Regions from separate parts of the Streptosporangium sp. NPDC001559 genome, predicted to be linked through region 2. Evidence: riboswitches for the same ligand, from Rfam matches in the RefSeq annotation. Region 2 holds a riboswitch; each other region holds the start of a gene.

What was found. Region 2 has a riboswitch for cobalamin ahead of ACFYY8_RS37605 (CbtB domain-containing protein). Riboswitches for the same ligand answer to the same signal wherever they lie in the genome.
Region 1: it holds a riboswitch for cobalamin, as region 2 does, so the genes downstream of both, ACFYY8_RS23325 (ABC transporter substrate-binding protein) here and ACFYY8_RS37605 (CbtB domain-containing protein) in region 2, are expected to answer to the same signal.
Region 3: it holds a riboswitch for cobalamin, as region 2 does, so the genes downstream of both, cobN (cobaltochelatase subunit CobN) here and ACFYY8_RS37605 (CbtB domain-containing protein) in region 2, are expected to answer to the same signal.
Region 4: it holds a riboswitch for cobalamin, as region 2 does, so the genes downstream of both, metE (5-methyltetrahydropteroyltriglutamate--homocysteine S-methyltransferase) here and ACFYY8_RS37605 (CbtB domain-containing protein) in region 2, are expected to answer to the same signal.

Annotation. Positions count from the first base shown of each region.
Region 1 covers NZ_JBIAVG010000010.1:237,541-245,071, reverse strand. Annotated here, with positions in the region: gene ACFYY8_RS23335 (ABC transporter ATP-binding protein) at 1-276, opposite strand, end outside; gene ACFYY8_RS23330 (FecCD family ABC transporter permease) at 276-1,340, opposite strand; gene ACFYY8_RS23325 (ABC transporter substrate-binding protein) at 1,337-2,341, opposite strand; cobalamin riboswitch at 2,534-2,660, opposite strand; gene alaS (alanine--tRNA ligase) at 2,799-5,444, shown strand; gene ACFYY8_RS23315 (ArsR/SmtB family transcription factor) at 5,544-5,768, shown strand; gene ACFYY8_RS23310 (metallophosphoesterase family protein) at 5,787-6,548, opposite strand; gene ACFYY8_RS23305 (ATP-grasp domain-containing protein) at 6,687-7,531, opposite strand, start outside.
Region 2 covers NZ_JBIAVG010000023.1:124,681-132,211, forward strand. Annotated here, with positions in the region: gene ACFYY8_RS37580 (cobyrinate a,c-diamide synthase) at 1-616, opposite strand, end outside; gene cobO (cob(I)yrinic acid a,c-diamide adenosyltransferase) at 610-1,212, opposite strand; gene ACFYY8_RS37590 (putative cobaltochelatase) at 1,256-3,331, opposite strand; gene ACFYY8_RS37595 (histidine phosphatase family protein) at 3,328-3,891, opposite strand; gene ACFYY8_RS37600 (CbtA family protein) at 3,888-4,628, opposite strand; gene ACFYY8_RS37605 (CbtB domain-containing protein) at 4,645-4,839, opposite strand; cobalamin riboswitch at 4,871-4,990, opposite strand; gene dop (depupylase/deamidase Dop) at 5,082-6,599, opposite strand; gene ACFYY8_RS37615 (acyltransferase family protein) at 6,685-7,531, opposite strand, start outside.
Region 3 covers NZ_JBIAVG010000026.1:62,706-70,236, forward strand. Annotated here, with positions in the region: gene cobN (cobaltochelatase subunit CobN) at 1-3,034, opposite strand, end outside; cobalamin riboswitch at 3,148-3,346, opposite strand; gene cobG (precorrin-3B synthase) at 3,366-4,673, shown strand; gene ACFYY8_RS39080 (precorrin-8X methylmutase) at 4,670-5,296, shown strand; gene ACFYY8_RS39085 (precorrin-2 C(20)-methyltransferase) at 5,293-6,819, shown strand; gene ACFYY8_RS39090 (cobalt-precorrin-6A reductase) at 6,807-7,531, opposite strand, start outside.
Region 4 covers NZ_JBIAVG010000002.1:377,082-384,612, reverse strand. Annotated here, with positions in the region: gene ACFYY8_RS05755 (AMP-binding protein) at 100-1,986, shown strand; gene metE (5-methyltetrahydropteroyltriglutamate--homocysteine S-methyltransferase) at 1,967-4,267, opposite strand; cobalamin riboswitch at 4,414-4,589, opposite strand; gene ACFYY8_RS05745 (hypothetical protein) at 4,976-5,404, shown strand; gene ACFYY8_RS05740 (hypothetical protein) at 5,548-5,745, opposite strand; gene ACFYY8_RS05735 (YncE family protein) at 5,965-6,813, shown strand; gene ACFYY8_RS05730 (hypothetical protein) at 6,973-7,531, shown strand, end outside.

The DNA of each region.
Region 1 (7,531 bases), on a different contig from region 2:
CAGCCCGAAGTCGCCGCCGCCCTCCTGAAGCACCGCGGCCAGCCGGCGGGCCAGCCATCTGCCCGGCGTCCGCCACACGTCGTGCCCGTCGAGGAGCACCTGCCCGGCGGTGGGGCGCAGCACCCGGTAGAGGGTTCTCAGCAGGGTCGACTTGCCCGCGCCGTTGGGCCCGGCCAGGCCGAGCACCTCACCGGGGGCCACCTCGAACGTCACCGCGCGAACCAGGTCCCTGCCGCCGATCCGCACCGAGACCTCCCGTACGGCCAGAGCGCCCATCAGGTCCTCCTCCGCATCAGCCACAGGAAGAACGGCCCGCCGACCAGCGCCGTGATGATCCCCACCGGGACCTCCTCGGGGGTGATCAGCGTCCTGGCGACCAGGTCGGCCATGATGAGGAACGCCGCCCCGAGCAACGCCGTGGCCGGAAGCGCCCGCCGGTGGTCGGCACCGACGAGCAGCCGCACCACATGGGGCATGATCAGCCCGACGAACCCGATGGTCCCGCTGACCGCGACGACGGTGCCGATCACCATCGCCACCAGCACGAACAGCGCCGTCCTGAAGCGGTGCACGTCCAGCCCCAGGGAGGCGGCGGCCTCCTCCCCGGCCAGCAGCAGGTTCAGCGGGCGCGAGACGCCCAGCAGGACGACGGTGCCCGCCGTCACGGCCGCCGCGGGCACCCACACCGTCGTCCACGTCGTCCCCGCGACGCCGCCGAGCATCCAGCGGACGGCCGACTGGGCTCGGTGCGGGTCGTCGGAGGTCACCACCAGGAAGCTGGCCGTCGCCGACAGCACCTCGGCCGTCGCCACCCCGGCCAGCACCAGCCGCACCGTGGTCATCCGCCCGCCGGACCGGGCCAGGAGATAGACCGTGACCAGCGCCGCCAGCGCCCCCGCGAACGCGGCGACCGGCAGGGAGAACGGCCCGAGGAAGGTCAGGCCGAACACCGTCACGCTCACCGCGCCCACACTGGCGCCGGAGGAGACGCCCAGCAGCATCGGATCGGCCAGCGGGTTGCGCACCAGCGCCTGCAACGCCATCCCGCAGACCGAGAGACCGGCGCCGATGACCCCGCACAGGATCACCCGTGGCAGCCGTACGTCCATGACGACGGTCTCCCTGACCGGCGACCAGACCGGTTCGGCCAGCGCGGGGTTGAGGCGGTGCAGCAGGATGCCCCACACCTGCCCGGCGGGCAGGCTGATCGAACCGGCCGCGACCCCCGCCGTGACCGCCCCGCAGAGCAGCAGCGCGCACAGCGCGAGCGTCAGCGGGTACGGCAGGCCGGGGCGCCGGGTGACGGGCGTGGTCCGGGAGAGCCCGGTCAGGCCGCTCACTCGAACCGGTCGGGGTGGATCTGCCGGGCCAGCGACTCCACCGCGGACGGCGCCCGGACCCCGAGCACGACCGACGACAGCGGCAGCACCGCGAACCGCCTGTGCCTGATCGCCGGAACGTCGGCGAGCGCCGGGTTCGACAGCAGGAACCTCTTCTTGTCCTCGACCTTCTCGTCGCCGTAGTCGTAGACGACGATCCAGTCGGGCGCGCGCTCGGCGACCTGCTCGAACGACACGTCGGCCCATGCCTTGTCCACGTCGGTGAAGACGTTCCGCGCGCCCGCCAGCGTGATGATCTCGTCGCCGACGCCCCTGCCCCCGGCGGTGAAGGCGGTCTTGTCACCGCTGTCGTAGACGAACAACCTGACCGGCTCGACGTCGGCGAGCCTCTCCCTCACCCGCGCCAAAGGCTCGTGCAGACGGGTGATGAGCGCCTCGGCCCGCTCGCGCACGCCGAAGATCGTGGCGACGTTGCGGATCTCCCGGTCCATCAGGTCCATGTCCACGGGGCCGGACGGGCACTGCTCGACGTTGAGGTAGGTGTCGATCCCGGCCTTGCCCAGCGCGTCGCGGCCGCGGCCCTCCTTCTCGTCGAAGGCGCTGGAGAAACCGCCGTAGACGAAGTCGGGCTCCTCGGCCAGCAGCGCCTCGTAGGAGGGGTACCGCCTGGACAGCACCTTCACCCCGTCGTAGGCGGCCCGGTACTCGGGCAGGACCTTGTCGTCGAGATATCCGGTGCCGGCCATCGACCCCTGCAGTCCCAGCGCCAGCATCACCTCGGTCGCGTGCTGGTTGAGCGAGACCGCCCGCCGCGGCGGCCGGTCGTAGGTCGTCCTGACGCCGCAGTCGTCGAGGGTGACCGGGAAGCCCGCGACGGCCCCGGCAGGGCCTTCAGCCGGGGCTCCGGAGGGCGCCGGTTCCCCGGCGGAGGCGCCACAACCGGCCAGGAGCACGGCACAGGACAGGGCGAGCAACAGGGACAGGGGACGTCTGACCGTCACGGACGGTTCCTCTCACGGGATCTGCACCATGGGACGGCCCTGCCGGAAGATCACGGAACCGGCCAGGAGGTCGTCTCCGGGCACACGCCGGCGCGGAGGGCTCGTGCGGTCGTCGCCACGCGAGGTCATCCATCGGCCGACCCGTTCCTCTCCGGGGAGATCCGCCCCAGTTCGTCGAGGAGGCGACCGCGTGAGTCTCCTGGCTCTCGGGTCGATGCTCGCCCCCGTCTTCCCACCCCGCAGGGGGCGGTGACCTCGTGGGGGTCCGCTCGCCGATCACAGTGGCGGGACCGCGCCGGATTCGCACCGGCTTCCTCGTCCGCGCTCGCCTTCGCCGGTCATCATTGCACGAAGCCGTTGATGCGCTGAAGATGGCTTCCGGTTCCGGCGGCGGCTGTACGATGCCTTGTTGCAACAAATTTGCAATTGCAAAGACTGGCAGTATTCGGGAGGGCAAGTGCGGACGGCGGAGGTCAAACGGCGGTTCCTTGAGCACTTCGCGGCGGCGGGGCACACCGTGGCCGCCAGCGCGCCGCTGCCCGCCGACGACCCGACACTGCTGTTCGTCAACGCGGGCATGGTGCCGTTCAAGCCCTACCTCCTCGGGCAGCGGACACCGCCGTCCCCCCGGGCGGCCAGCGTGCAGAAGTGCGTCCGCACCCTCGACATCGACGAGGTCGGCAAGACCACCAGGCACGGCACGTTCTTCCAGATGAGCGGCAACTTCTCCTTCGGCGACTACTTCAAGGAGGAGGCGATCAGGCTCGCCTGGGACCTGACGGTCAAGCCTCGGGCCGAGGGAGGCTACGGCCTCGACCCCGACCGGATCTGGGCCACCGTCTACCTGGACGACGACGAGGCCCACGCCCTGTGGCGGGACGTGATCGGCCTGCCCGAGGTCCGCGTCGTACGGCGCGGCAAGGCCGACAACTTCTGGTCCATGGGAGTCCCCGGGCCGTGCGGGCCCTGCTCCGAGCTCTACTACGACCGTGGCCCGGCCTACGGGCGAGAGGGCGGGCCCGAGGTCGACGAGGACCGTTACCTCGAGTTCTGGAACCTGGTCTTCATGCAGTACGAGCGGGGCGAGGGCGTCGGCAAGGAGGACTACCCGATCCTCGGCGAGCTGCCCTCCCGCAACATCGACACCGGCATGGGCCTGGAACGCATGGCGGCGCTGCTCCAGGGCGTCGACAACCTCTACGAGACCGACGAGACCCGGCCCGTCCTGGACGCCGCGGCGGCGCTGACCGGAACCAGGTACGGCGTGCGCTCCGGGCCGTCCGCGGCCGAGAGCCACCCCGACGACGTCCGGCTCCGGGTCGTCGCCGACCACGTCCGCACCGCGCTCATGCTGATCGGCGACGGCGTCACCCCCTCAAACGAGGGACGCGGCTACGTGCTGCGCCGGATCCTGCGCCGCGCGATCCGCGCCGTCCGGCTGCTCGGTTACGAGGACCCGGTCCTACCCGAACTGCTGCCGGTGGCCCGCGACTGCATGGCGCCCTCCTACCCGGAGCTGGCCGCCGACTTCGACCGGATCTCGGCCTACGCCTACGGCGAGGAGGAGACCTTCCGCTCGACGTTGCGCCAGGGCAGCGCGCTGCTCGACCGGGCCATCACCCGGACCGGGGAACGGCTGCCAGCGGCCACGGCCTTCAAGCTGCACGACACCTACGGCTTCCCGATCGACCTGACCGTCGAGATCGCCGCCGAACACGGCCTCGACGTGGACGTCACCGGGTTCAGGGAGCTGATGGCCGAACAGCGGCGCCGAGCCCGCGAGGACACCCGCGCCAGGAAGACAGGCCACGCCGACACCGGCCTGCACCGAGCGCTTCTCGACGAGCACGGCCCCACCGACTGGCAGGCGTACACGACGCTGACCACCGACTCGACGGTCCTGGCCGTGCTCCGCGACGGGGCGCCCGTGACCACGGCCGTCGCGGGCCAGATCGTCGGCGTCGTCCTCGACCGCACCCCGTTCTACGCCGAGTCCGGCGGCCAGGAGAGCGACGCGGGCACGCTGCACGGCCCGAGCCTGTCCGCCGAGGTGCTGGACGTGCAACGCCCCGTCCCCGGGCTGGTCGTGCACCAGGTGCGCGTCCTGGACGGGGAGCTGGCGCCGGGACAGCCCGTGCGCGCCCAGGTCGACCCCGAGTGGCGCGCGGGCGCCCGCCAGGCCCACTCGGCGACCCACGTCGTGCACGCCGCGCTGCGCGCCACGCTCGGCCCGGCCGCCCTGCAGTCCGGCTCCTACAACCGGCCCGGCCACCTGCGCCTGGACTTCTCCTGGCGCGGCGCCCTGCCCGCCGGGGTCCGGGGGGAGATCGAGGACGCCGCCAACGTCGCGATCCGCGGGGACCTGCCGGTCGAGGTACGCCACATGCCCCTTCGGGAGGCCCGTGAGATCGGGGCGCTGGCGCTGTTCGGCGAGACCTACGACGAGACCGTCCGGGTCGTCGAGATCGGCGGCGCCTGGTCGCGGGAGCTGTGCGGCGGCACCCACGTCGACCGCTCCTCCCAGATCGGCGGCATCGCCGTCACCGCCGAGTCGTCGGTCGGCTCGGGACAGCGCCGCATCGAGGCCGTCACCGGCATCGAGTCCTTCCGCTACCTCGCCCGCGAGCGCGACCTCGTCTCCCGGATCGCCGAGCGGTTCAACGCCCCCCGCGCGGAGGTCGCCGACCGGGTCGCCGCCCTCGCCGAACGCCTCAGGGAGAGCGAACGCGAGACGGCCAGGCTCCGCGACCGGCTCCTCACCGTCGAGGCCGGCCAGGTCGCCGCGACCGCGACCGTCCACGGCGACGTCCTGCTGGCCACCGGCACCACGGAGACCGACGCCCGTCTCCTGGCGGAGCGCGTCGGCACGGCCCTGCCCGAGGACCGGCCGGGCGTCGCCGCGGTGCTGTCCGGCACGGCCCTCGTGGTCACCGTGAACGCCGCGGGCCGTACCCGGGGACTGGCCGCCGCGGACCTGGTCAGGGCGCTTCCCGAGGGCCGGGGCGGCGGCAACGCCGAGACGGCTCAGGGCCGCAGGCCCGCCGACCCCGACAAGGCCTTGGCCGCCCTCGCCGCCCTCCTCGCGGACCGAACGCCGGAGTGACCGGAACCGCCCCGGTTCACCCGGCGTGTTCGTAGACGCTGACGTGGCGCCGGCTCGTGGCCGCGTACGGCTCGCGTTCCCCCGGACGCCGGCGCCCTGGTGGCGCTGCTGGGCGCGCCCAGGGCCACGCTGCTCGGCCTGCTCGAGGAGCCGTTGCCGACGGTCGAACTCGCCCGCCGCCTGAGGGTGACCCCCAGCGCCGTCTCCCAGCACCTGCGCGTGCCGTACGGCACCGGCCTGGTCACCAGGGCCCGCGACGGACGGCACGTCCTGTACCGCAGGAGTCCCCTCGGTGACGGGCTGGCGGCCGCCCCCACCTCCTGAGCGATCGGATGAGGGCGTTCAGCTGGTCGTACGGCCGTCGCGCGGGCCGAAGGCGGTGACGGCCTCCGCGTCCGTCGTGACGGCGTGGATGTAGTGCTCGGCCCACGAGCGGCAGTCGTGGTAGCCCGACCTCCGCACCACGGACTCCACGGCGTCGCCGAGGTCGAACGGGGTGCGGCGGATCTGGACCTGGCCGTCGCGCAGCAGCAGCCAGTGGCCGCCGGTGCGGCCGTAGGGCATGCCGATGCTTCCGGCGTTCACCACGAGACGCTCGTCCACGAGCCGCAGGTACGGCATGTGCGTGTGCCCGCACACCACGGTGCGCACGTCGTCGGGCAGGTCGGCGAAGACCTCCGCCCAGCGCTCAAGCCGGGTGTCGACCAGCACGACCTCGTTGTCGTCACGCGGGGTTCCGTGGCAGAAGACGACCTTGCCGAAGCCCTCGACCTCCATGGTGACCGGGTGGGGCAGGTCGGCCAGGAGCTTGACGTCCTCGTCGCGGAGCTGCCGCGCGGCCCACAGGTCGATCTCCCAGGCGTCCTCGACGCCCTCTCCCCGCGCGAACGCGACCAGGTCGCGGTCGGCGTTGCCGCGCACCAGGACCGCCCTGTCGCCCAGCTCGCGGAGCCGGTCGAGCACCTCGACGGGCTGGGGGCCCGCGGCGTGGTCGCCGGTGACGACGATCCTGTCGGCGGCCATCACCTCGGGTTCGGCGAGTACGGCCTCAAGCGCGGGCAACACCCCATGAATATCGGACAGAACAGCGACACTTGCCACCATCGAATGTCCTTTCTGGCCGCGTCGGTTACGGGTCTCAGGTGCTTTTCTACACGGACGCCGCGGCCGGTCGCCAGCGGACCGGCCGACCGGCCGGAAAAAGCCCTGAACAACACAGGTGACGATGATTTATCGGTGAAATCATTCTGTTGTCACCAGACGATATTCGGACAGCGCGTTTTCCATGTGATACCTGACCTCTTTCGAATCCCTTCCCGCTATGTGCAGATAGCCGGTGCAGGCGTTCGAGGCGCGCGCCGGTTCGAGACGGTCGCCGACCGAGGCCGTGACCTCGCCGGAGATGACCCCGGGAAGGGAAAGAAGGTCTTCTATGGGAGAGATGTCCAGCACGCGGCCACGGCGGGCCGGAAGGAGAAGATCCCCGACCGACCTGTCGAGGGTGTACGCCAGTTGCGGGCGCCGCCCCACATAGACGTCCGCGACGGCGGCCAGCATGTCGAACCCGTGGGAAAGGCCGTGGTTCTCCGGCAACCAGGCCCCGCTCAGCCGCGCCGCGATCTCACCCATGACGTGGGAACCGTCCGGCCGGAGAAAGAACTCCGCGTGGAGATAACCGTCGCGATAACCCAGCGCGTCGGAGATCCGCTGCGCCACCTTCCTCGGATCGAGGGGCTTGGGCTCCGACGGCGCCAGCGTGATGTCGGCGTTCATCGCGCCCTCGAGCGTCTCCAGCATGGGGGCCGGGTTGACGGCGACGAAGGCGTCCTGGACCTCGCCGCGGTGCACGAGGGCGCACAGCTGGTGCTCGGTGCCCGCCACGTGCTCCTCGACGATCCACCGCCGCCGGGGCCGTACCGCCATGATCCGGGCGGCCGAGGTCATCTCGTGGGCGTGGAACCTCCAGACGTCCACGCTGGAGCCGGAGACGGCCGGTTTCACCACGACGGGCCATCCGTTCCGGTCGGCGAACGCCCGTACCTCCTGCGCCGAGGTGACGACGCGCCAGCGCGCGGCGGGCAGCCCGG
Region 2 (7,531 bases):
CCATGGCACCGGCCGCCTGTGTGGCGCGTTCGGCCGCGGGGACCAGGCCGAGATGACGGGAGGGGGTGGTCACGAGATCGCTGCGGTGGATCGCGCCGAGCACCGGGACGCCGCTCTCGGCCAGGACCGCGCGGCACAGCTCCTCGTGCCTGGCGGAGCCGACCCGGTTGAGGATCACCCCGCCGAGGCGAATCCGGGTGTCGTAGGAGGCGAAACCGTGCACGAGCGCCGCGACCGACCGGCTCTGCCTGGCCGCGTCGACCACCAGGACGACCGGGGCCTGCAGCAGCCTGGCGACGTGCGCGGTCGAGGCGAACTCGCTCGTGCCCGCCCCGTCGTACAGGCCCATCACCCCCTCGATCACCGCCAGGTCGGCCCCGGCGGCGCCGTGCAGGAACAGCGGGGCGATCAGCTCCTCACCGACGAGCCACGGGTCGAGGTTGCGTCCGGGACGGCCGGTGGCCAGGGCGTGGTAGCCCGGGTCGATGTAGTCGGGCCCCACCTTGTGCGGGGAGACCCGGGTGCCTCTCCGGGTGAGCGCGGCCATCAGCCCGGTCGCGACCGTGGTCTTCCCCGCACCGGACGCGGGGGCCGCGATCACCAGCCGGGCTACCATTCGATGCCCTTCTGCCCCTTCTGCCCGGCGTCCATGGGGTGCTTGACCTTGCCCATCTCCGTCACCAGGTCGGCGGCGGCGACCAGGCGGGGGTCGGCGTCCCGCCCGGTGACGACGACGTGCTGGCCGTCGGGGCGGGAGGTGAGCGTGGCGACGACCTCGTCGACGTCGATCCAGCCCCACTTCATCGGATAGGTGAACTCGTCGAGGACGTACAGCCGGAAGGTCCGCGCGGCCAGGTCACGCTTGATCTGCTCCCAGCCCTCCCTGGCGTCCGCGGCGTGGTCCTCCTCGGCACCCGGCCGCTGGATCCAGGACCACCCCTCCCCCATCTTGTGCCAGGACACCGTGCCGCCCTCACCGGACTCACCCAGCACCCGCAGCGCCCGCTCCTCGCCGATGCGCCACTTGGCGGACTTGACGAACTGGAACACGCCGATCGGCCAGCCCTGGTTCCAGGCCCGCAGCGCCAGGCCGAAGGCCGCGGTCGACTTGCCCTTGCCCGGCCCGGTGTGGACGATCAGCAACGGCCGGGTGCGGCGCTGCCTGGTGGTCAGCCCGTCGTCGGGCACGCTGACCGGTTTCCCCTGGGGCATCGTCATCCGCCTTTCGTTCTCGTACGGCTCGCGGGAGCGGTTCTCACGCGGCGGCCCGCCTGTCACGGACCACTCCGGCGAGGTCGGTGAGGTCGTCGAGGCGCACGGTCCGCGCGCCCATCCGCCGGGCCAGGGACGCGGCCAGGCCGAGGCGGATGTGCCCCGTCTCGCAGTCGACCACGACCGTGGCGACCCCGGCCAGCAGCGCCGCCGCCCTGTGGGCCTCCTCGACGGTGCCGGAGGTCGCCCGCCCGTCGGTCACCAGGACCAGCAGCGGACGCCGGGACGGGTCACGCAGGCGCTCGACCCGCAGGACCTCGGCCGCGCGCAGCAGCCCCGCCGCCAGCGGGGTGCGTCCGCCGGTCGGCAGCTCGCGCAGCCGGGCGGCCCCCGCCTCGACCGAGGAGGTCGGCGGCAGCACCAGGTCGGCGCGGGCGCCCCGGAAGGTGACCAGGCCTACCTTGTCACGGCGCTGGTAGGCGTCGAGAAGCAGGCCGAGCACGGCGCCCTTGACCGCGCTCATGCGCCGCCTGGCCGCCATGGATCCACTGGCGTCCACGACGAACAGGACCAGGTTGCCCTCCCTGCCCTCGCGTGCGGCCTCCCTGAGGTCCTCGCGCCGCAGCAGCAGGCCGGGCCCGTTCCTGCCCCGTCCCACCTGGTACGGCGCGGCGGCCTCGACGGTCGCCCTCAGGTGCAGGGAGGCGGGCCGTCCCCCCGGGACCCTGGCCCCGGTCACCCTGCCCAGCGGGGTCGCGGCCCTGGACCTGCGGCCCGGGGCTCCGGCGCCGAGACCGGGCACGGTGAACAGCCTGGCGCGCCTCGCGGGGTCGGCCTCCGCGATCCGGTCGTCCCCCGCCTGCCCTGTCGCGGTGTCTCCTCCGGCGGGCGCGGGGACGCCTTCCCTGCTCGCCGGCTCCGCCCCCGGGACGTCCTCGCCGGAACCGTCAGGGCCGCCCCCCGGGCTTTCCGAGCCTCCTCCGGGACCGCCCTCGGGGTCACCGTCGGAACCGTCTCCGGGGCTGCCCCCGGGGCCGCCCTCCGGACCGTCACCGGGGTCGTCCGGCTCCTCCGGGTCTTCGGGCGTCTGGTCGAGGAGTTCGTCCAGCCTGGCCTCGTCCAGGCCCGGCGTGTCGAAGGGGTCACGGCGGCGCCGGTGCGGGAGGGCGAGCCTGGCGGCCTCGCGGACGTCCTCGGCCGTCACGGTCGCCCCGCCCCGCCACGCGGCGTGCGCGATGGCCGCCCGCGCGGTGACCAGGTCGGCCCGCAGACCGTCGACCTCGAAGGCGGCGCAGACCGTGGCGATGCTCCGCAGCGCGGAGTCCGGCAGGGTGACCTCCGCGACCCTGGCCCTGGCCTCGGCGACACGCGTGGCCAGCTCCCGTTCCCGCGCCTGCCACAGGGCGGCGAAGGCGGCCGGATCGGCCTCGAAGGCCAGGCGCCGCCGGACCACCTCGGCCCGCTGGGACACCTCCCGCGACGCCCTGACCTCCACGGTCAGCCCGAACCTGTCGAGGAGCTGGGGACGCAGCTCCCCCTCCTCCGGGTTCATGGTCCCCACCAGCAGGAACCTGGCGGCGTGCCGTACCGAGACGCCCTCACGTTCGACGTAGCAGGTACCGAGCGCGGCGGCGTCGAGCAGCAGGTCCACCAGGTGGTCGTGCAGGAGGTTGACCTCGTCGACGTAGAGGACGCCCCGGTGCGCGTCGGCGAGCAGTCCGGGCTCGAAGGCCTTCACCCCCTCGGTGAGCGCCCGTTCCAGGTCGAGCGAGCCCGCGAGGCGGTCCTCCGAGGCGCCGACCGGCAGCTCGACGAGCCTGGCGGGCCGTACGGTGCCGGGGGCGGTCTCGTGCGGGCCGTCCGGGCAGCCGGGGTCCGGGGCGGCGGGGTCGCAGGAGAAACGGCAGCCGTGCGCCACCTCGACGGGCGGGAGCAGCGCCGCGAGCGCCCGCACGATCGTGGATTTGGCGGTGCCCTTCTCCCCTCTGACCAGGACTCCGCCGACGCCGGGGGAGACGGCGTTCAGGATCAGGGCGAGCTTGAGGTCCTCCGACCCCACGATCGCGGTGAAGGGATAGCGCGGGTCGCGCACCTTGACTGCCTCCTCGGCTCTCGTCATACGGGGTAACTCAGCCGCCAGCGTCCGCCCCGCCCGGTGAGCGTCACCAGGGCGAGAGGCGCGACGTCGACGCGCCAGAAGGCATGGGCCGGGGCGCCGAGGGCGTGCACGACCGCGGCCCTGATCACCGGGGCATGGGTGACGGCGACCGTCCGCCCCGGGCCGAGGGCCGCGAGCCAGTCCGCGACCCGGCCGACGAGTCCGGTGATCGGCTCCCCTCCGTGGGGGGCCGCCGCCGGGTCGGTGAGCCAGGCCGCGAGCCCTCCGGGATCGGCCGCCTCGACCTCGGCCAGCGTCATGCCACGCCAGCGCCCGTAGTCGCAGTCGGCGAGCGACGGCTCCGGCCCGGCACGCAGGCCGAGTGCCCCGGCCGTCTGCGCGCAACGCAGCTCGGCTCCGCGGACGGCCCGGCCCGGACCGATCCGCGGAGCCAGCGCCTGGGCGCGGCGCAGGCCGTTCCCGTCGAGCGGCTCGTCTCCGGGAAAGGCGGCCCGTGCCGTCGCCCGTGTCGAGGCGTGACAGACCAGCAGCAGGCGCGCGACCCCCGAGGGGGCCGTCACGCCGGGCTGCGCCTGCGCGCGGCGAAGGCGAACAGGGCTCCGACGCCCAGCCAGAACACCGCCTGTGTCCCGAGGGAGGCCAGGCGGAAGTCCCACAGGAGACCGGCGGGGAACCCCTCGGGCACCTCGTCGATCCCGGGCAGCAGGATCCAGGCCGCCGTGACCGGCACCAGCAGCGCCGCGCCGCCCGCGAGCCAGCGCGGCCACGCCTCCTCGGAGGAGACGTAGCGGTGCGCGGCCGCCGCGGCGCCGACGGAGAGGATGCCGATGGCGACGGCGACCAGGTAGAGCACCGTGCGCTGGTTGATCGTCTCCGGGTCACCGACGGCCGGGGGGTTGGCGGGATATTTCACGAAAGGGATGAGGACGATCGCGATGAACGCCGCCGCCGCGAGGGAGACCGCCAGCAGTGGTTCCGATCTCGGACCGACCCGGCCGCGCACCCCCGCGTACACGAGGGCGAACAGGCCGCCGAGAGCCAGGCCGTACAGGGCCAGGGCGAGGAAGAGGCCGAAGCGCTGGCCGTTCCTGCTGACCGGCGCCTCCTCCCCGTGAGAGTGGGCGGGCTCGGCCGCCTCATGACTGTGGGCACCGGTGCCGGCGGAGGCCGCAGCGGCCTCCTCCAGCGCGATGGCCCGGTCGACGCGGGGTTCGCCCACGGTGTAGGCGAACACCCCGGCGAACAGTCCTGCGAGAAGGCCGACGAGCATGCCTCTGACGATGAGTTTGGTGATCACGTGTGGCTCAGTGCGATCAGTGGCAGGGAACACCGAGCAGGTGACGCCCGTCGTGCATGAGTTCGTGCAGGTAGTTACCGGCCTGCGAGATCGCGCCCTGGTCGAAGGCGACCAGGTAGGCGAGAAGCAGCAGCACCGGTACGGCGAGAAGCCATCGGGTGAGCGAACCGAGCGGGATGGGCTTGACCGGCGGAGCAGAGATCTGGCTCACGGCCACCTCCTTCAGGGGATTGACGCGCCCCTTTTCGTAGGTCGGTGGCGGCCGAGTGACCTGGCTCCCCGCCCTCTCGGGCCGGTTACAGTGGCGCGACCGCACCGGAATCTCACCGGATTTCCCTCGCACCGCCACAAAACACCCGGAATGTATACCGGTTCACAGCGTCCGTCAATCCATGCGATAGCGGACACAGGGCTAGAAACCGTGCGGGCGGGCGCACCCGCCCGCACGGGAGGTCACTGATCGCCGGTGAGAGCGGTGACCAGGTCGGCGGCGGTGCGACAGCGATCGAACAGCTCGCCGACGTGGGCCTTGGTCCCGCGCAGCGGCTCCATGGTCGGAACACGCTGCAGGGACTCCCTGCCCGGGATGTCGAAGATGACCGAGTCCCAGGAGGCGGCGGCGACCGACTCGCTGAACTGGCTCAGGCAACGACCCCTGAAGTAGGCCCGCGTGTCGCTCGGCGGCGCCTCGATGGCCCGCCGTACCTCGTCCTCGGTCACCAGGCGCTGCATCCTGCCCCGGGCGACCAGCCGGTTGTACAGGCCGCGCTCGGGACGGATGTCGGAGTACTGCAGGTCCACCAGCTGCAGTCGCGGGTGGGACCAGGCCAGGCCGTCACGGGTACGGTAGCCCTCCAGCAGCTCGAGCTTGGCCACCCAGTCGAGCTCCCGCGACAGCTGCATCGGGTCCTCGGCCAGACGGGTCAGGACGGACTCCCAGCGGTCGAGGACGTCCTTGGTGATCTCGTCGACGCCGTTCCCGCTGCGCTCCTCGGCGTACTTGCGGGCCAGTTCCAGATACTCCATCTGCAGCTGCACCGCGGTGAGCCTGCGGCCGTCGCGCATCGCGATCTCGTACTTCAGCGTGGGGTCGTGGGAGACCGCGCGCAGCGCCTGGACCGGGTTGTCGACCGCGAGGTCACGGGTGAAGTAGCCGTCCTCGATCATGGCGAGGACCAGCGCGGTCGAGCCCAGCTTCAGGTAGGTCGAGATCTCCGACATGTTGGCGTCGCCGATGATGACGTGCAGCCTGCGGTACTTCTCCGGGTCGGCGTGCGGCTCGTCCCTGGTGTTGATGATCGGCCGCTTGAGCGTGGTCTCCAGCCCGACCTCGACCTCGAAGAAGTCGGCCCGCTGACTGATCTGGAAGCCCTCACCCCGGGAGTCCTGGCCGATGCCGACCTTGCCCGCGCCGACGACGACCTGCCGGGAGACGAAGAACGGGGTCAGATACCTGACGATGTCGGCGAACGACGTGGCGCGCCGCATCAGGTAGTTCTCGTGGCAGCCGTAGGAGGCGCCCTTGTTGTCGGTGTTGTTCTTGTAGAGCTGGATCGGAGCGTTGGCGGGGACGGCCGAGGCGCGCGTCGCGGCGTCGTGCATGACGCGCTCCCCCGCCTTGTCCCAGATCACCGCGGCTCGTGGATTGGTGCATTCGGGAGTCGAGTATTCGGGATGGGCGTGATCCACGTACAGCCGGGCCCCGTTGGTGAGGATCACGTTGGCCAGGCCCAGATCCTCGTCAGTGAGCTGGCTCTGGTCGGCCACCTCCCTGGACAGGTCGAAGCCCCGGGCGTCGCGCAGAGGGTTCTCCTCCTCGAAGTCCCAGCGTGCTCGCCTGGCCCTGGCCGCCGAGGCCGCCAGATAGGCGTTCACCACCTGGGAGGAGGTCACCATCGCGTTGGCCCCCGGCTGTCCGGGCACGGAGATGCCGTATTCGGTCTCGATGCCCATCACCCGCCGTACCGTCATGCGCACCCTCTGTTCATCCAGGACGACTACTCCGCCGTATATATCCCCGACCCTAGACCCTTCACTATCCCCGGTGACCAGACAGTTATGGCACAGAGGCCTTTTCTGAGGCGTTTTCTCCCGGGGCCCCCGGAGCGGGAACCGCTCCCTGGCCGGGGCCGCGTCCGTGCCTCCCCTGCGGTACGGCCGCCCGCCGCCGCCTGGCCTTGACGAACTCCTGGATGGGCCGTTCGACGAGCCGGTGGACCAGGTAGGACAGCGCCAGCGTGACCAGCACGGTGACCGCGACGGTCAGCCAGGGCGCGAGTGTGTCGCGCAGGACGGGCACGAGCACGGCGGCGACCGTCGAGTGGAACAGGTAGAGGGGGTAGGTCAGCGCGCCGAGCACGACCAGCCCGCGCCAGCGCAGCCAGCCCAGGGCGCCGAGCGCCACCAGCGCCATGAGCACGTAGAAGAGCACGACGGTCACGACGACCGCCCAGCCGGGCACCGGCATCGCGGCGTAGCCCACCGCGTCGATGCGGCCCTCGACCCTGGCCAGGGCCGCGTAGACCGCCAGTCCGCCGCTGAGCCCGGCCACGCACCACAGCACCGGCTTGGGGCCGTGCTTGGTCATGAGGAAGAAGGCCATGCCGCCGACGAAGTACGCCGCGTACTTCGGCATCACGATCAGCTGTACCCACTCGTTCTCGTTGCCGGTGAAGATCCCGGCCGCCAGCAGCCACACGCCCATGAAGACCAGGCAGCGGGTGAACGTCACCCCGACGATCACCAGGATCGAGATCAGCAGGTAGAAGCGGAGCTCGGCCCAGAGCGACCAGTAGACGCCGTTGGCGTCGGTCAGGCCGAAGGCGCGCTGGAACATGGTCAGGTTGACCAGGTAGTCGCGCAGGCCGAGCTTGGGGTCCAGGGCGGTGGCCGCGCCCAGGCCG
Region 3 (7,531 bases), on a different contig from region 2:
TGTCCTGCCTGGCCGGGACCCCTTCGACGCCCCTGCCGTAGGCGAAGCCGCCCCACACGGCGTACACCTCGGCCAGGTCGGCGTCGTCGCGCCAGTTGCGGCTGTCGATCAGCGGCAGCAGCCCGGCGCCGTACGCCCCGGGGCGGGAGCCGAAGATGCGCATGGTCGCCCTGCGCTCGTCGCCGTGCTCACGGGTGTCGGCCAGCACGTGCGCCCTGACGTAGTTGTCCTCGTCCGGTTCGTCCAGCCCGGCGGCCAGCCGTACGGCGTCGTCGAGCAGGGCGACCACGTGCGGGAAGGCGTCCCTGAAGAAGCCGCTGATGCGGACGGTCACGTCGATCCTGGGTCTGCCCAGCTCCCCGGCGGGGATCGCCTCAAGGCCGGTGACCCGCCGCGACGCCTCGTCCCACACCGGGCGCACGCCCAGCAGCGCCAGCACCTCGGCCACGTCGTCCCCGGCGGTGCGCATGGCGCTGGTGCCCCACACCGACAGGCCGACCGAGCGCGGCCAGTCGCCGTGCTCGGAGCGGTAGCGCTCAAGGAGCGATTCGGCCATCGCCTGCCCGGTCTCCCAGGCCAGCCTGCTCGGCACGGCCTTCGGATCGACCGAGTAGAAGTTGCGGCCGGTCGGCAGCACGTTGACCAGCCCGCGCAGCGGCGACCCGCTCGGTCCCGCCGGGACGTAACCGCCGTCGAGGGCGTGCAGGATCGCGCCGATCTCGTCCACGGTGCGCGCCAGCCTGGGGACGACCTCCTCCGCCGCGAACCGCAGGACGCGCCCGACCTGCTCCCGGTCGCCGCCCGTCACGGACGCGGCGATCCCGGCCGCGGCGGCCGGGTCCCAGCCGCGCTCCTCCATCGCCTCGACCAGCGACCTGGCCTCGGCCTCGGCCTCGTCGGTGCCCAGGCGCCCGGCGGTGCCGTCCTCACGCAGGCCGAGCGCCTCGCGCAGGCCGGGCAGCGCCATGCCGCCCGCCCACATCTGGCGGGCGCGCAGGATGGCCAGCACCAGGTCGACGCGGACGGCGCCCTGCGGGGCCGCGCCGAGCACGTGCAGGCCGTCGCGGATCTGGACGTCCTTGACCTCGCACAGCCAGCCGTCCACGTGCAGCAGGAAGTCGTCGAACTCGGCGTCGTGCGGGCGGTCCTCGATGCCGAGGTCGTGGTCGAGCCTGGCGGCCTGGATCAGCGTCCAGATCTGCGCCCGGATCGCGGGCAGCTTGGCCGGGTCCATCGCGGCGATGGAGGCGTGCTCGTCGAGGAGCTGCTCAAGCCTGGCCATGTCGCCGTAGGTGTCGGCGCGGGCCATCGGCGGGACGAGGTGGTCGACCAGCGTGGCGTGGGCGCGGCGCTTGGCCTGGGTGCCCTCGCCGGGGTCGTTGACCAGGAACGGGTAGATCAGCGGCAGGTCCCCGAGGGCGGCGTCGGGGCCGCAGGAGGCCGACAGGCCCGCCGACTTGCCGGGCAGCCACTCCAGGTTGCCGTGCTTGCCGACGTGCACCACGGCGTGCGCGCCGAAGCCGTCGGACAGCCAGCGGTAGGCGGCCAGGTAGTGGTGGCTGGGTGGCAGGTCGGGGTCGTGGTAGATGGCGATGGGGTTCTCGCCGAACCCCCGGGGCGGCTGCACCATGACGACGACGTTGCCCGAGCGCAGCGCGGCCAGCACGATCTCACCGTCCGGGTCGGCGGAGGTGTCGACGAACAGTTCGCCGGGCGGGGGTCCCCAGTGCTCCTCGACCGAGGTCCGCAGGTCCTCGGGCAGCGTGGCGAACCACGCGGCGTACCGGGAGGCCTTGATCCGCACCGGGTTGCCCGCGAGCCGTTCCTCGGTGAGCCAGTCGGGGTCCTGGCCTCCGGCTGCGATGAGGGCGTGGATCAGCGCGTCGCCGTCCTGCCCGGTGACGCCGGGCAGTTCGTCCTCGGCGCCGATGTCGTAGCCGTGCTCGCGCATCGCGGCCAGCAGCCGCACCAGGCTCGCCGGGGTGTCGAGGCCGACGGCGTTGCCGATCCTGGAGTGCTTGGTCGGGTAGGCCGACAGCATCAGCACGATCCGCCGCTCGGCGGGCGGGACATGCCGCAGGACGGCGTGCCGTACGGCGATGCCCGCCACGCGGGAGGCCCGCTCGGGGTCGGCGACGTAGACGGTCAGACCGTCCCCGTCGATCTCCTTGAAGGAGAACGGCACCGTGATGATCCGCCCGTCGAACTCGGGGATCGCCACCTGGGTCGCCGCGTCGAGCGGGGAAAGGCCGTCGTCGTTGGCCTCCCAGGCGGCCCTTCCACCGGTCAGGCACAGGCCCTGCAGGATCGGCACGTCGAGTTCGGCGAGCGCGCCGACGTCCCAGGCCTCGTCGTCGCCGCCCGCGGACGCGGTGGCCGGACGGGTGCCGCCCGCGGCCAGCACGGTCACCACCAGCGCGTCGACCGTGCCCAGGGTGTCGAGCAGGCCCTGCTCGGCGCTGCGCAGGGAGGCGCAGTAGACGGGCAGCGCGCGGGCGCCCGCGTCCTCGATCGCGGCGCAGAGCGTCTCGACGAAGGCGGTGTTGCCCGCGACGTGGTGGGCGCGGTAGTAGAGCACGCCGACGACCGGTCCCTCCTCGCGGCGCGCCCGGCGTTCGAGCACGCCCCAGGCGGGCGTCGGGGCGGGCGGGGCGAAGCCGTGGCCGGTCAGCAGCAGCGTGTCCGACAGGAAGCGGCCCAGTTCGGCGAGGTTGGCGGCCCCGCCGTGGGCGAGGTAGGCGTGCGCCTCGGCGCAGACCCCGCCGGGCACGGTCGACAACTCCATCAGCTCGGCGTCCGGTGCCTGTTCGCCGCCGAGCACGACGACGGGCAGCGGCCCTGCGAGCAGGGCGTCCAGGCCCTCCTCCCAGGCGCGGCGCCCGCCGAGCAGCCGTACGACGACCAGGTCGGCGCCCTCGACGAGGGGCGGCAGGTCCCTCGCGGTGAGCCTGGCCGGGTTGCCGAGCCGGTAGTCCGCGCCGCTGGCGCGGGCGCTGAGCAGGTCGGTGTCCGAGGTGGAGAGCAGGAGGATCATTCGCCACGCTCCCCGGCGGGGAGCGGCGCGGCCGTGAACGGCGGTGCGGGCTGGCGGCTGGGGAACGGCGAACAGCGCACAGGGCTTTCCTCCCTCGGGGTCCTCGCCCCGGGTCGTCGTCGGCTACGACGGCTGGAGTCTCCTGGCTCCCGGATCGATGCTCCCCCCGGCCTTCCCGCCCGTTGCCGGACCGTGGCTGGATGGGGTTCGCTCCCCGGTTACAGTGGCGGGACCGCGCCGGATTCACACCGGCTTCCTCCCTTTTGCCGTCGCCAACGATGAGACTACGGCAGCGAGGTCCCCGCAAGAAACTGGAGCTACCATCCTCAGCGTGTCAAAAGGTCACTTCTCCGGACGATCTCATCCCGACGCGTGCCCGGGGGCGCTCCAGGTGCATTCCGCGGCCGACGGCGGCCTGGCGCGCGTCAGGGTACCCGGAGGGCGCCTGACGGTCCCGCAGCTGCGCGAGCTGGCCTCGGCCGCCGAGACCTGCGGCAACGGCGTCGTCGAGCTGACCTCCCGGGCCAACGTCCAGGTGCGCGGACTGGGCGCCGGGGACGGCTTCGCGGCCCGCATGGCGCGGGCGGGGCTGCTGCCCTCGGCCACCCACGAACGGGTCCGCAACGTCCTGGCCTCACCGCTGAGCGGCCTCGACGGCCGGGGGCTTCTCGACGTGGGACCGCTGACCCGTGAGCTCGACCTGCGCCTGTGCGGCACGCCCGCGCTCGCCGGGCTGCCGGGGCGGTTCCTGTTCGCGCTCGACGACGGCCGGGGCGACGTGGCCTGGCTCGGGGCGGACGCCGCGATCCTGCCGACCGGCCCCGGCGAGGTGGCGTTGCTGCTGGCCGGGACCGACGGCGGCCTGCGGGTGCCGCCGGGTTCGGCGGTCTCCGCGCTGCTGGCCGCCGCCGAGGCGTTCCTGGCCGAGCCCGGGGTCCGGGAGGGCCGTCTGTGGCGGATCGGCGAGCTGCCCGGCTGCGCCGAACGGATCGCCGCCCGCGTCGCGGCCTCCCTGGAGACGACCTCCGCCCCCGTACGGCGGGCGCCCGTCCCGGCGCCCTCCCACGGGCCCGTCGGGGTCGTCGAACAGCCCGCGGGCCTGAACGCGCTCGGCGTCACGGTGCCGCTGGGGCGGCTGACCTCCGCCCAGGCCGCCCTGCTGGCCGGCCTGGGCGGCGAGGAGGTACGGCTGACGCCGTGGCGTGGCGTCGTCCTGCCCGGCCTGTCCCCGGCCTCTCTCGCCGAGGTCGCCGGGCGGCTCGTCGCCGCCGGGCTGGTCGTCGACCCGGCCTCGCCGTGGACGGGCGTGACGGCCTGCGCGGGGCGGCCCGGCTGCGCGAAGTCACTGGCCGACGTGCGGGCCGACGCCGCCCGCTGGATCACGGCGGAGAGCGACCCGCCCGCTGCCGTCCCCGCCCGCCCCGGTACGCTCCCGGTGCACTGGGCGGGCTGCGAACGACGTTGCGGCCGCCCGCGAGGACGGGCCGTCGACGTGGTCGCGACCACGACCGGCTACCGGGTCCTCCTGGAGGACAGCGGCTTGGGCGGCGGCATGGACGGTGACTCGAACAGTGTCCTGACCTGCGCGGACATCGAGGAGACCACGGCCGCCGTGGCGGCTCTGAGAGGGGAAACGTGACCGACTACGTCCGGGACGGCGCGGAGATCTACCGGCGTTCCTTCGCCACCATCCGCGCCGAGAGCGACCTGGACGGCCTGCCGCCGGACGTCGCCCAGGTGGCGGTCCGCATGATCCACGCCTGCGGGATGGTGGACCTGGTCGCCGACCTCGGCTGGTCGCCGGGCGTGGTCGCCTCGGCCAGGGCGGCCCTGCGCGCGGGGGCGCCCGTGCTGTGCGACGCGATGATGGTCGCCTCGGGGGTGACCCGGCGCCGCCTGCCCGCGGGCAACGAGGTGCTCTGCACGCTGGGCGAGCCCGGCGTGCCCGAACTGGCCGTACGGCTCGGCACCACCCGCAGCGCGGCCGCCCTCGAACTGTGGCGCGACCGTCTCGAAGGGGCGGTCGTCGCGATCGGCAACGCGCCGACCGCGCTGTTCAGGCTGCTGGAGATGGTCGAGGAGGGGGCGGGACGGCCCGCCGCCGTGCTCGGCGTGCCGGTGGGTTTCATCGGCGCCGCCGAGTCAAAGCAGGCGCTCGCCGGGCATCCGGCGGGCCTGGAGTACCTGGTCGTGCACGGACGCCGGGGTGGGAGTGCGATGGCCGCCGCCGCGGTCAACGCGATCGCGAGTGAGGTCGAGTGAACGACACGTCAGCGGGACGGCTCAGGGGCGTCGGGCTCGGGCCGGGTGACCCGGAACTGGTGACCGTCAAGGCGGCCAGGCTCATCGGGGAGGCGGACGTCATCGCCTACCACAGCGCCCGCCACGGCAGGAGCATCGCCCGCTCGGTGGCGGCGCCGTACCTGCGGGAGGGGCAGATCGAGGAGGCGCTGATCTACCCGCTCACCACGGAGACCACCGACCACCCCGGCGGCTACCAGGGCGCCATCGACGACTTCTACGCCGACTGCGCGCTGCGGCTGGCCGCCCACCTGGACGCGGGCCGCGACGTGGTCGTGCTGTGCGAGGGCGACCCGCTCTTCTACGGCTCCTACATGCACATGCACAAGCGGCTGGCCCACCGCTACGTCACCGAGGTCGTGCCCGGGGTGACCTCGGTGAGCGGCGCCGCGGCCGTGCTCGGCAAGCCGCTGGTCGAGCGGGACGAGGTCCTGACGGTGCTTCCCGGCACGTTGCCCGCCGAGGTCATCGCCGAGCGCCTGGCCGCGACCGACTCCGCGGCGATCCTCAAGCTCGGCCGTACCTTCACCAAGGTTCGCGACGCGCTGGCCGAGGCGGGCCGTCTCGACGAGGCGTGGTACGTGGAGCGCGCGACCACCGGCGCGCAGCGCCTGGCCCCGCTCGCCGAGGTGGACCCGGACGACGTGCCGTACTTCTCGCTGGCGCTGGTGCCGAGCCCGGTCAACGCCGGCCTTCCCGGTACCCACGGTGAGAGCCGGGTCCCGGAGCGCGTCCAGGGCGGCGAGGTCGTCGTGGTCGGGCTCGGGCCCGCCGGGCGGCCCTGGCTGACGCCGGAGGCCCAGGAGGCGCTGGCCGCCGCCGACGACCTCGTCGGGTACGGCCCCTACCTGGACCGCGTCCCGCCGAACCCGCGCCAGCGCCGTCACCCGACGGACAACCGGGTGGAGGCCGAACGGGCGGCGCACGCCCTCGAACTGGCCGCGGCCGGGGCGCGGGTCGCGGTGGTCTCCTCCGGCGACCCCGGGGTGTTCGCGATGGCCAGCGCGGTGCTCGAGGTCTCCTGCGAGCCGAGGTTCGCCGACGTTCCGGTGCGGGTGCTGCCCGGCCTGACCGCGGCGCACGCGGTGGCCAGCCGGGTCGGGGCGCCGCTCGGCCACGACTACTGCGTGCTGTCGCTGTCCGACCTGCTCAAGCCGTGGGAGGTCGTCGCGGACAGGATCAGCGCCGCCGCGCGGGCCGACCTGGTCCTGGCGATCTACAACCCGGCCTCCAAGAGCCGTACCTGGCAGGTCGCGGCGGCCAGGGACCTGCTGCTCGAACACCGCTCGCCGGACACGCCCGTGGTCGTCGGCCGTGACGTCGGCGGCGCCGGGGAGAGCCTGACCGTCACCACCCTCGGCGACCTCGACCCGGCCACGGTCGACATGCGCTGCCTGCTGCTGGTCGGCTCCTCGACCACCAGGGTCGCCGAACGGAAGGACGGGGGGCGGGTGGTCTTCACCCCCCGCCGCTATCCCGCCTGACCGCCCGCCACGGCGTCGAGCCACGCCGTGGCCTGCTCGACCGTCTCGACCGCCGGGACCCCGCCGGGTACGGCGGGGCGGCGCACGACGACGACGGGCAGCCCAAGCTCGCGGGCGGCGAACAGTTTGGCGGTCGTCATCCGGCCGCCGCTGTCCTTGGTGACCAGCACCTCGACGCGGTTGTCCCGCATGAGGTCGAGTTCCCCCTCGACGGTGAACGGTCCCCGGCTGAGCAGCACCTCGAGGTTGCGCGGCAGCGGCGGCCGGGGCGGGTCGACGGAGCGGGCCAGGAACCACAGGTCATCCAGGCCCGCGAAGACCGGCAGGCTGCGCCGGCCCGTGGTCAGGAAGACCCGGCGGCCCAGGCCGGGCAGCGACTCGGCGGCGGCCTCGAGGGAGGGCGTCCAGCGCCAGTCGTCTCCCGGCCCCTGCCGCCAGCCGGGCCGCCGCAGGATCAGCAGCGGTACCCCGGCCAGGCCCGTCGCCTCGGCCGCGGACGCGGTCATCCTGGCGGCGAAGGGGTGGGTGGCGTCGACGACGACGCCGATCCCGTTCTCCTCGATCCAGGCCCTGAGCCCGGCGGGGCCGCCGAAGCCGCCCTCGCGCACCTCCCCGACCGGCAGCCTGGGGTCACGGACCCGTCCGGCCAGGGAGGAGATGACGCGTGTCCCCGGCCGGTCGGCGAGCGCGGCGGCCAGTCTTCTCGCCTCGT
Region 4 (7,531 bases), on a different contig from region 2:
TGACCGTCCGTGGGGCGACGGATGAATATCACCGCGGGAGAGAAAAGGGGACCGGCGCGGCGGCAGAACGGTCCGTGAATTGAACGGAGGCGTTCTTCGGTGACCACGACCGATCTTGAGACGCGGGTGACCTCCATCTGCGCCGAGGCCCTGGACCGTTCCCGTCTCGGTCCCGACGACGACCTCATGGAAGCCGGGATGGACTCACTGATCGCCGTGGAGATCGTGACGCGCCTCGAACGGTCCTTCGGCGCGGACGTCGTCGACGTCATCTTCGAGACGCCCACGGTCAGCCACCTGTGCGCCGCCGTACGGCGTGCCCTGCGGGAGGGGCCACGGAGCGTCACCCTGCCCGGGCCCGCCCCACCGGCCGCGGCCGGGCCGCCGCCCCCCACGGCGACGACCCTGCTCGGCCTCGTCACCTCGGCCGCCGCCAGGTACGGCGAGCGCCCCTACCTGCTGCCCGTCGAGCCGGAGAGCCGCGTCTTCTCCTTCGCGGACGTCCTGACCTTCACCAGGGGATGCACGACCCTGTTCGAGGAGCGCGGCGTCCCCGCCGGGGCGCGGGTGGCGACGGTCATGCACAACTCGTCGCTGGCGGCGCTGCTTTTCCTCGGCGTCGTCGCCTCGGGGCGGGTGCTGGTGCCGCTGAACCCGAAGGCGGGCGCCGCCGAACTCGAAACGCTCCTGGCGCACTGCGGGCCCGCGCTCGTCTTCGGCCGGGAGGCCACGGCCGTGAAGCTGCGGCGGCGCCCGGAGTGGGTCGGCACCGACGACGAGGAGTCCCTGCTGACCGGCCTGCTCGCGCGGGGTGAGGCATACGGCAGGCGGCCGATCCTCTCCGGCGGCGACGGCGCGGCCGACGCCGAGATCGTCTACACCTCCGGCTCCGCGGGCACCCCGAAGGGGGTCGTCCTGTCGCACCGGAGCCTGCTGTCGGGCTCCCGGTCCCTGGCCGGGTGGGCACGGGCGGGCCAGGACGACGTCTTCCTCAACGTGGGCCCGCTCTTCCACGCCGGCGGGCAGGTCTTCCCGACGCTGACCCCGCTGTGGTGCGGCGGCCGTACCGTGTGCGTGCGCTCGGAGGCGGCGATGGCGCGGTTCTGGACCTACGTCGACCGCTACGAGCCAACGTGGACGCTTGTGGTCAACGCCTACCTCGCCCACCTGGTCGAACGGCCGGAACGACCGGTCACCGGCCGGTTGAAGGGAGTCCTGGCCGGAGGCTCTCCCCTCGCCGTCGAGCTGATCCGCCGCTTCGAGGCCACCTTCGGCCTGCCCGTCCACCAGGTGTACGGCATGACCGAGACGGCCTCGATCACCACGGTCGAACCACGCGGGAGAAAGAGCGGCGACCCCAGGAGCGCCGGGCTGCCCCTGGACTGCTCCCGGGTCCGCGTGGTCGGCAGGGACGGGCAGGACGTCGCGACCGGTGAGAGCGGCGAGGTGCTGCTGAGCGGGGACAACGTGTTCACCCGCTACCAGGACTCCCCCGGCCTCACCGGGGAGCGGATCGACGACGGCTGGATACGCACCGGCGACCTGGGGCGCCTCGACGAGCGCGGGGAGCTGTCGATCGTCGACCGCCTCGACAGCATGGTCATCGTCAACGGCGAGAACCTCTACCCCGCCGAGGTCGAGAGCGTCGTCCCGCACCTCGAAGGCGTCGAGGACGCCGTCCTGGTGGCGCTGCCGCACCCGGTGACGGGGGTCGAGCCGGTGCTCGTCTACACGCTGCTGCCCGGTGCCGTCGCCCGCGTCGACGGCTGGCGCGCGACGTTGCTGAGGTTCGTCAGCACCTTCAAGGTGCCGCGCAGGTTCGTCCCCGTCGAGGACCTGGGCCTGGACGCCTTCCCGCGGACCCCGCTGGGCAAGATCGTGCGGCCTGAGGTGCGGCGGCTCGCGGCCGAACGCCTGTCGTGGCCGGGGAGCCTCCGGGCCCGGCGCACCGGGCCCGGAGGAGGGGTCAGCCCGCCTCCGCCCTGACCACCCGGGCCGCGGCGACCATGTTGTCCAGGGAGACACGGACCTCGCCCCAGCCACGGGTCTTCAGGCCGCAGTCGGGGTTGACCCACAGCCGCCCGGCCGGAATGCCGCCGAGTCCCTTGCGCAGCAGGGCGGCGACCTCCTCGGCGTCCGGCACCCTCGGGGAGTGGATGTCGTAGACGCCCGGCCCCACCTCGCGGGGATACCCGGCCCCGGCCAGCTCGTCGGCGACCCGCATGTGGGAGCGGGCGGCCTCCAGGCTGATCACGTCGGCGTCGAGGTCGTCGATGGCGGCCAGGATCTCACCGAACTCGGCGTAGCACATGTGGGTGTGGATCTGGGTGTCCGCCCGCACCCCGCTCGTGGCCAGGCGGAAGGCCTCCGTCGCCCAGGCCAGGTAGGCGGGCCGGTCGGCCGCGCGCAGCGGCAGTGTCTCCCGCAGCGCGGGCTCGTCCACCTGGATGACGGCGATGCCCGAGGCCTCCAGGTCGGCGACCTCGTCGCGCAGGGCGAGGGCGACCTGGCGGGCGGTCTCGGCCTGCGGCTGGTCGTCGCGGACGAAGGACCAGGCGAGCATGGTGACCGGGCCGGTCAGCATGCCCTTGACCGGGCGCCCCGTCTGGGACTGGGCGTAGGTCGTCCAGCGCAGTGTCATCGGCCCGGGGCGGGAGACGTCCCCGGCCAGGATCGGCGGGCGCACGTAGCGGGTGCCGTACGACTGCACCCAGCCGTGCTGGGTGGCCAGGTAGCCGTTGAGCCGCTCGGCGAAGTACTGGACCATGTCGTTGCGTTCCGGCTCGCCGTGCACCAGGACGTCGATGCCCGCCCGTTCCTGGAAGACCAGGACCGAGCGGATCTCCGAGGCGATCAGCTCGTCGTAGGCGTCCTGGTCGATCCGCCCGGCGCGCAGGTCGGCGCGGGCCGCCCGCAGCTGTCCGGTCTGCGGGAAGGAGCCGATGGTGGTCGTGGGCAGGTCCGGCAGGCCGAGGCGGGCGCGCTGGGCCGCCGCCCGCTCGCCGTACGGCTGGGGCCTGCGGGTGTCGGCGGGGACGACGGCGGCGGCGCGGGCCCTGACCTCGGGGTCGTGGGTGAGCGCGGAGGCCTCGCGTGAGGCCAGGTCGTCCCGGTTGGCGGCCAGCCGCCCGGCGATGGCGCCGGTTCCCTCGCTGAGCCCGGTGGCCAGGGTGACGACCTCGGCGACCTTCTGCCTGGCGAAGGCGAGCCAGCGGCCGACCCGCGGGTCGAGCCCGTGTTCGAGACCGAGGTCGATGGGGACGTGCAGCAGCGAGCAGGAGGGGGCGACGTCCACCCGGCCGGCCAGGCCGAGCAGGGTGGCCAGGGTCGCCAGCGACCCGCCCAGGTCGTTGATCCACACGTTGCGGCCGTCCACGACACCGGCGATCAGACGCTTGCCGGGCAGGCCGCCCGCGCGGGCCAGGTCCTCCAGGTTGGCCGCGGCCGGGCCGGTGAAGTCGAGCCCCAGGCCCTCGATCGGCGCCCTGGCCAGGACCGGCAGCGCGTCGCCGAGCCGGTCGAAGTAACCGGCGACGAGAACCTTCGGCCGGTCGGTCAGGGCGCCGAGCTCACGGTAGGCGTGGGCTGCGGCGTCGAGCACCGCCCGGTCGCGGTCCTGCGCCAGCGCGGGCTCGTCGAACTGCACCCACTCGGCACCGGCCGCGCGCAGGGCGGCGAGCACCTCGGCGTAGACGGGCAGCAGCCGGTCGAGCAGACCGATCGGTTCGAAGGCCGGGTCGGCGCCGGGGGCGGGCTTGGCCAGCAGCAGGTAGGTGACGGGGCCGACGAGCACGGGGCGCGCGGTGTGCCCGAGCGCGACGGCCTCGCGCAGTTCGCCGACCTGTTTGGCCGGGTCCGCGGCGAAGACGGTGTCAGGCCCCAGCTCCGGCACCAGGTAGTGGTAGTTGGTGTCGAACCACTTGGTCATCTCCAGCGGGGCGACGTCCTGGGTGCCCCGGGCCATGGCGAAGTATCCCGCCAGGGGGCCTTCTGCCGCCACGACGGCGCGATGGCGCGGGGGGACGGCGCCGACCATGACGGTGGTGTCGAGGACGTGGTCGTACAGCGAGAAGTCGCCGGTCGGCACCTCCCGCACCCCCGCCTCCGTCAGGTGCCGCCAGTTGCCGGCGCGCAGCCCGGCCGCGACGTCCAGCAGGTCACGCTCGGTCACCCGGCCCGCCCAGTGGCCCTCGATCGCCTTCTTCAGCTCACGGTCCGGCCCCTGACGGGGGTAGCCGTACACGGTGGGGGAGGAAGTCTCGGTCACGGAACTCTCCTTCGCGAGTCACGAAAGGACGCCGGTGCCCCGAGGAGAGAAGCGAAGGAGAAGCGGGCGCACCAGGCCCGTCCCATGCCGCCGACCCACCCGCGAGGTCACCGAGGTCACCGCGTGCGTGGTCGCACGCGGGCAGTGGCAGGTCTTCGGACTCGCGGGCACGTCCGGGCCGTTGTCTCGCCCTGACACCTAGTGGCCGTCGCTTCCCTGACCCGATCTGCCGGATCCAGTGCGTTTGACGGCGGTCGTTCCCACTCACCGCTGCGGGGCAGTCCCGGAGTCACACCGGGTTCCCTCTTACGACGCGTCTGCCTGGCGGGCAGGGCGAACCGACTGCGTCCCCAACCCTACGCGCATCCGGTGGCGGAGCGACAACCATATTCGGGCCCGCCGGCGGGTTCGCGGGATCGTTCTCCTGTCGCCCCGGGCCGCCTGAAACCGTACGGGGGAATTCGCGGGTCACGGGAAAATCTCCGCCCCCCGCTTTCGCGACTCAACAACCGTGACCTAAGGCCCCATTTCCTACAATTTCCGAAAGAAAAGGGCAGGCTATATTAGACCCGGCAAACCCCCCAGCCATCGGAGTTAACCATGTATCGGACTAAAGGGTCACATCTCCATCAAGGGCGTATACCAAGCTCCCTAACCGATGTCAAGTCGCGAGTCGCCGCCATTCTCCGCCGTCGTTTCCCGGTCATCATGCGAGGAACACTTGGCCTGGTGTTCCTGTGGTTCGGCGTGCTGAAGGTGGCGAACGTCAGCCCGGTCAGCGCCCTGGTCGCCGACACCCTGTCCTTCGTGCCGCTGCCCGCGTCGTTCGTGGTGCCCGCCCTGGGCGTGTTCGAGGTCGCGGTGGCCCTGGCGCTGTTCACCGGCCGGTGGCTGCGCCCGTTCCTGCCCGTGCTCCTGCTCCATCTCGTCGGCACGTTCCTGGTCCTGGCGCTCCATCCGGGTGTCGCGTTCAAGGACGGAAACCCGCTCATGCTCACCATGGAGGGCGAGTTCGTCGTCAAGAACATCGTCCTGATCGCCGGGACATTGGTCGTCGCCGCGACCCTTCCCCGGCGTGAGGGCCACGAGGAACAGCGGGAGGAGCCCCGCCTGCCGGTTTCCACCACCTCACGTTAGAGAGCTCACGGCGGCCCCATCGCGGGCTCGCGGAGAACGAATGCCGGGAAACGGGAAACGGGATCGCCCCGTTTCCCGTTTTCACAAGGGCACGACGCCCCGCCTGGTACTCCGGTGACACTTCGGGATCTTGAGGGGTCGGGTCACACCCCGGCGAGGAGTCCGGCAGGCACCGGCAGCCCGTTCGGCATCCATGACTCCACGGTGGCGCGGCACTCCTTTTCGTGCCCGTCCAGGTGCTCAAGCAGCGCCGCGAACCGCTCACCGACCGGGCTGGACCGCACGGCCCTGGGCACGGACGCCGGCGGCCGGCCGCCGGTCTTCCTGCAGCGCAGGGTCATCCCGTCCAGCGCCTGGCTCGTGGCCGCGGACGGCGCGGACTCACGCGAGGGGAATCGTCATGGCGACGACCATGTCGGCGGGCACCGACAATCGTCCCGGTCTCCAACCCCGGAGGGTGCTTGATCACGGTTTGGTGTCGCGCGACCGAATGATCTTGACGCGAGAGCACCCATGAGACGTTATTAGAACATATTTTCCCATCCCGGCAGGAGGCTCTCGTGCCCCCATCCCTGGTTCGCCGATTAGCCGCTTACTGCGGCGCCGCCGGCCTGATCACCGGCCTGCTCACCGTCACGGCCCCCGCCGCCTCGGCGGCCGGCACCACCACCGACCTCGGGGTCACCGACTCCTCCGCCGCCGACCTGGCCGTCGGCGGCGGCCGGGTGTTCGTTCCGGCCGGCGACCGCGTCATCGTGGCCGGCACTGACGGAAACCTCACCGGCGGTGTCGTCACCGGCCTGCCCGGCGTCCAAGAACTGGCCGTGAACGCGGACGGCACCCGCCTGTACGCGGCTCTCACCGGCTCGAACGAGGTCGCCGAGATCGACACCGCGAGCCTCGCCGTCACCCGCCGGATCGACCTGTCGGCCCACCCCTGCCCGTCCACCCTGGCGTTGCTGGGCGAGCGGTTGTGGGTGGGGCACGGATGCGACAACGGCCCCGGCGGCGTCGTCGGCCTGGATCTCAGCGCGAGCGCCCCGGCGCCCGTGGCGGTCGGGGGCGAGCACCCGCGGCCTCCCGTGCTCGCGGCCGCCGGCGACACGCTCGTGGTCGGCCAGACCGCCCTGCACCACGCCGACATGCTGGTCTACGACCTCGGCGACGGCGCCCCCGCGCTGCGCGGCACGATCGACGGCGAGGAGTGGCGCCTCGACTCCCTGCGCGACCTCACCCTGAGCTCCGACGGCGGCACCCTGTTCAGCGCGGCCGACACCCCCGGTCACTTCACCAGGTACGACACCAGGACCCTGGCGGCGACCGGCACCTACGGCGACGGCTGGGACGGGTACCCGTCCGCCGTGGCGCTCGGCTCGGGCGGCGCGTACGTCGCGGCCGGACGCCAGTGAGGCAGCACCGACCTCACCCTCTACGACGCGGCGACGGGCGCGGAGCTGTTCGCGGCCGACCAGCCGGACGCCGAACTGCTCCCGGACGGCGTCGCGTTCTCCGGCACGGACGTCTTCGCACTGCTGCGCAGCTCCACGGACCGGCTGCTGCTGTGGCGGGTGACGGGCGTCGCGCTACCGGCCACCAAGCTCACGGTGGCGGCCCCCGCGGACGCGTACGCCGGCTCGCCGATCACCGTCGAGGGACGGCTCACCCGCGCCGACGGCGAGGCGCTCGGGCTCAAGCCGCTCACGGTGATCCAGTACCTGCCCGGCTGGAGGAAACTGCCGATCACCGGCGTGACGACGCGGCAGGACGGCACGTTCACCTTCCAGGACACGCCCGTCTTCGAGCTGCCGCCGTACATCGGCGAGGTGATCTACTGGGTGTTCTGGGACGGCGACGACGGCCACCGCAGCAGCAGCGCCTCCGTCACCGTGACGGTCAAGCGCGAAGCCACGCTCACCCTGACAGGGCCGCAGTCCGGCGTCGCCGGCACGGCCGTGGACCTGAGCGGCGTCCTGGCGGCGGGCGACAGGCCGCCCTCTCCGGGGTCCACGCTCACCGTGCAGCGCACCCTGTACGTCAAGGGCACCAGCGGTAAGACCGTCAAGCTCCCGCCGGTGAGGGTGAACGCCGACGGCACGTACACGTTCACCGACACGCCCGCCAACGCCG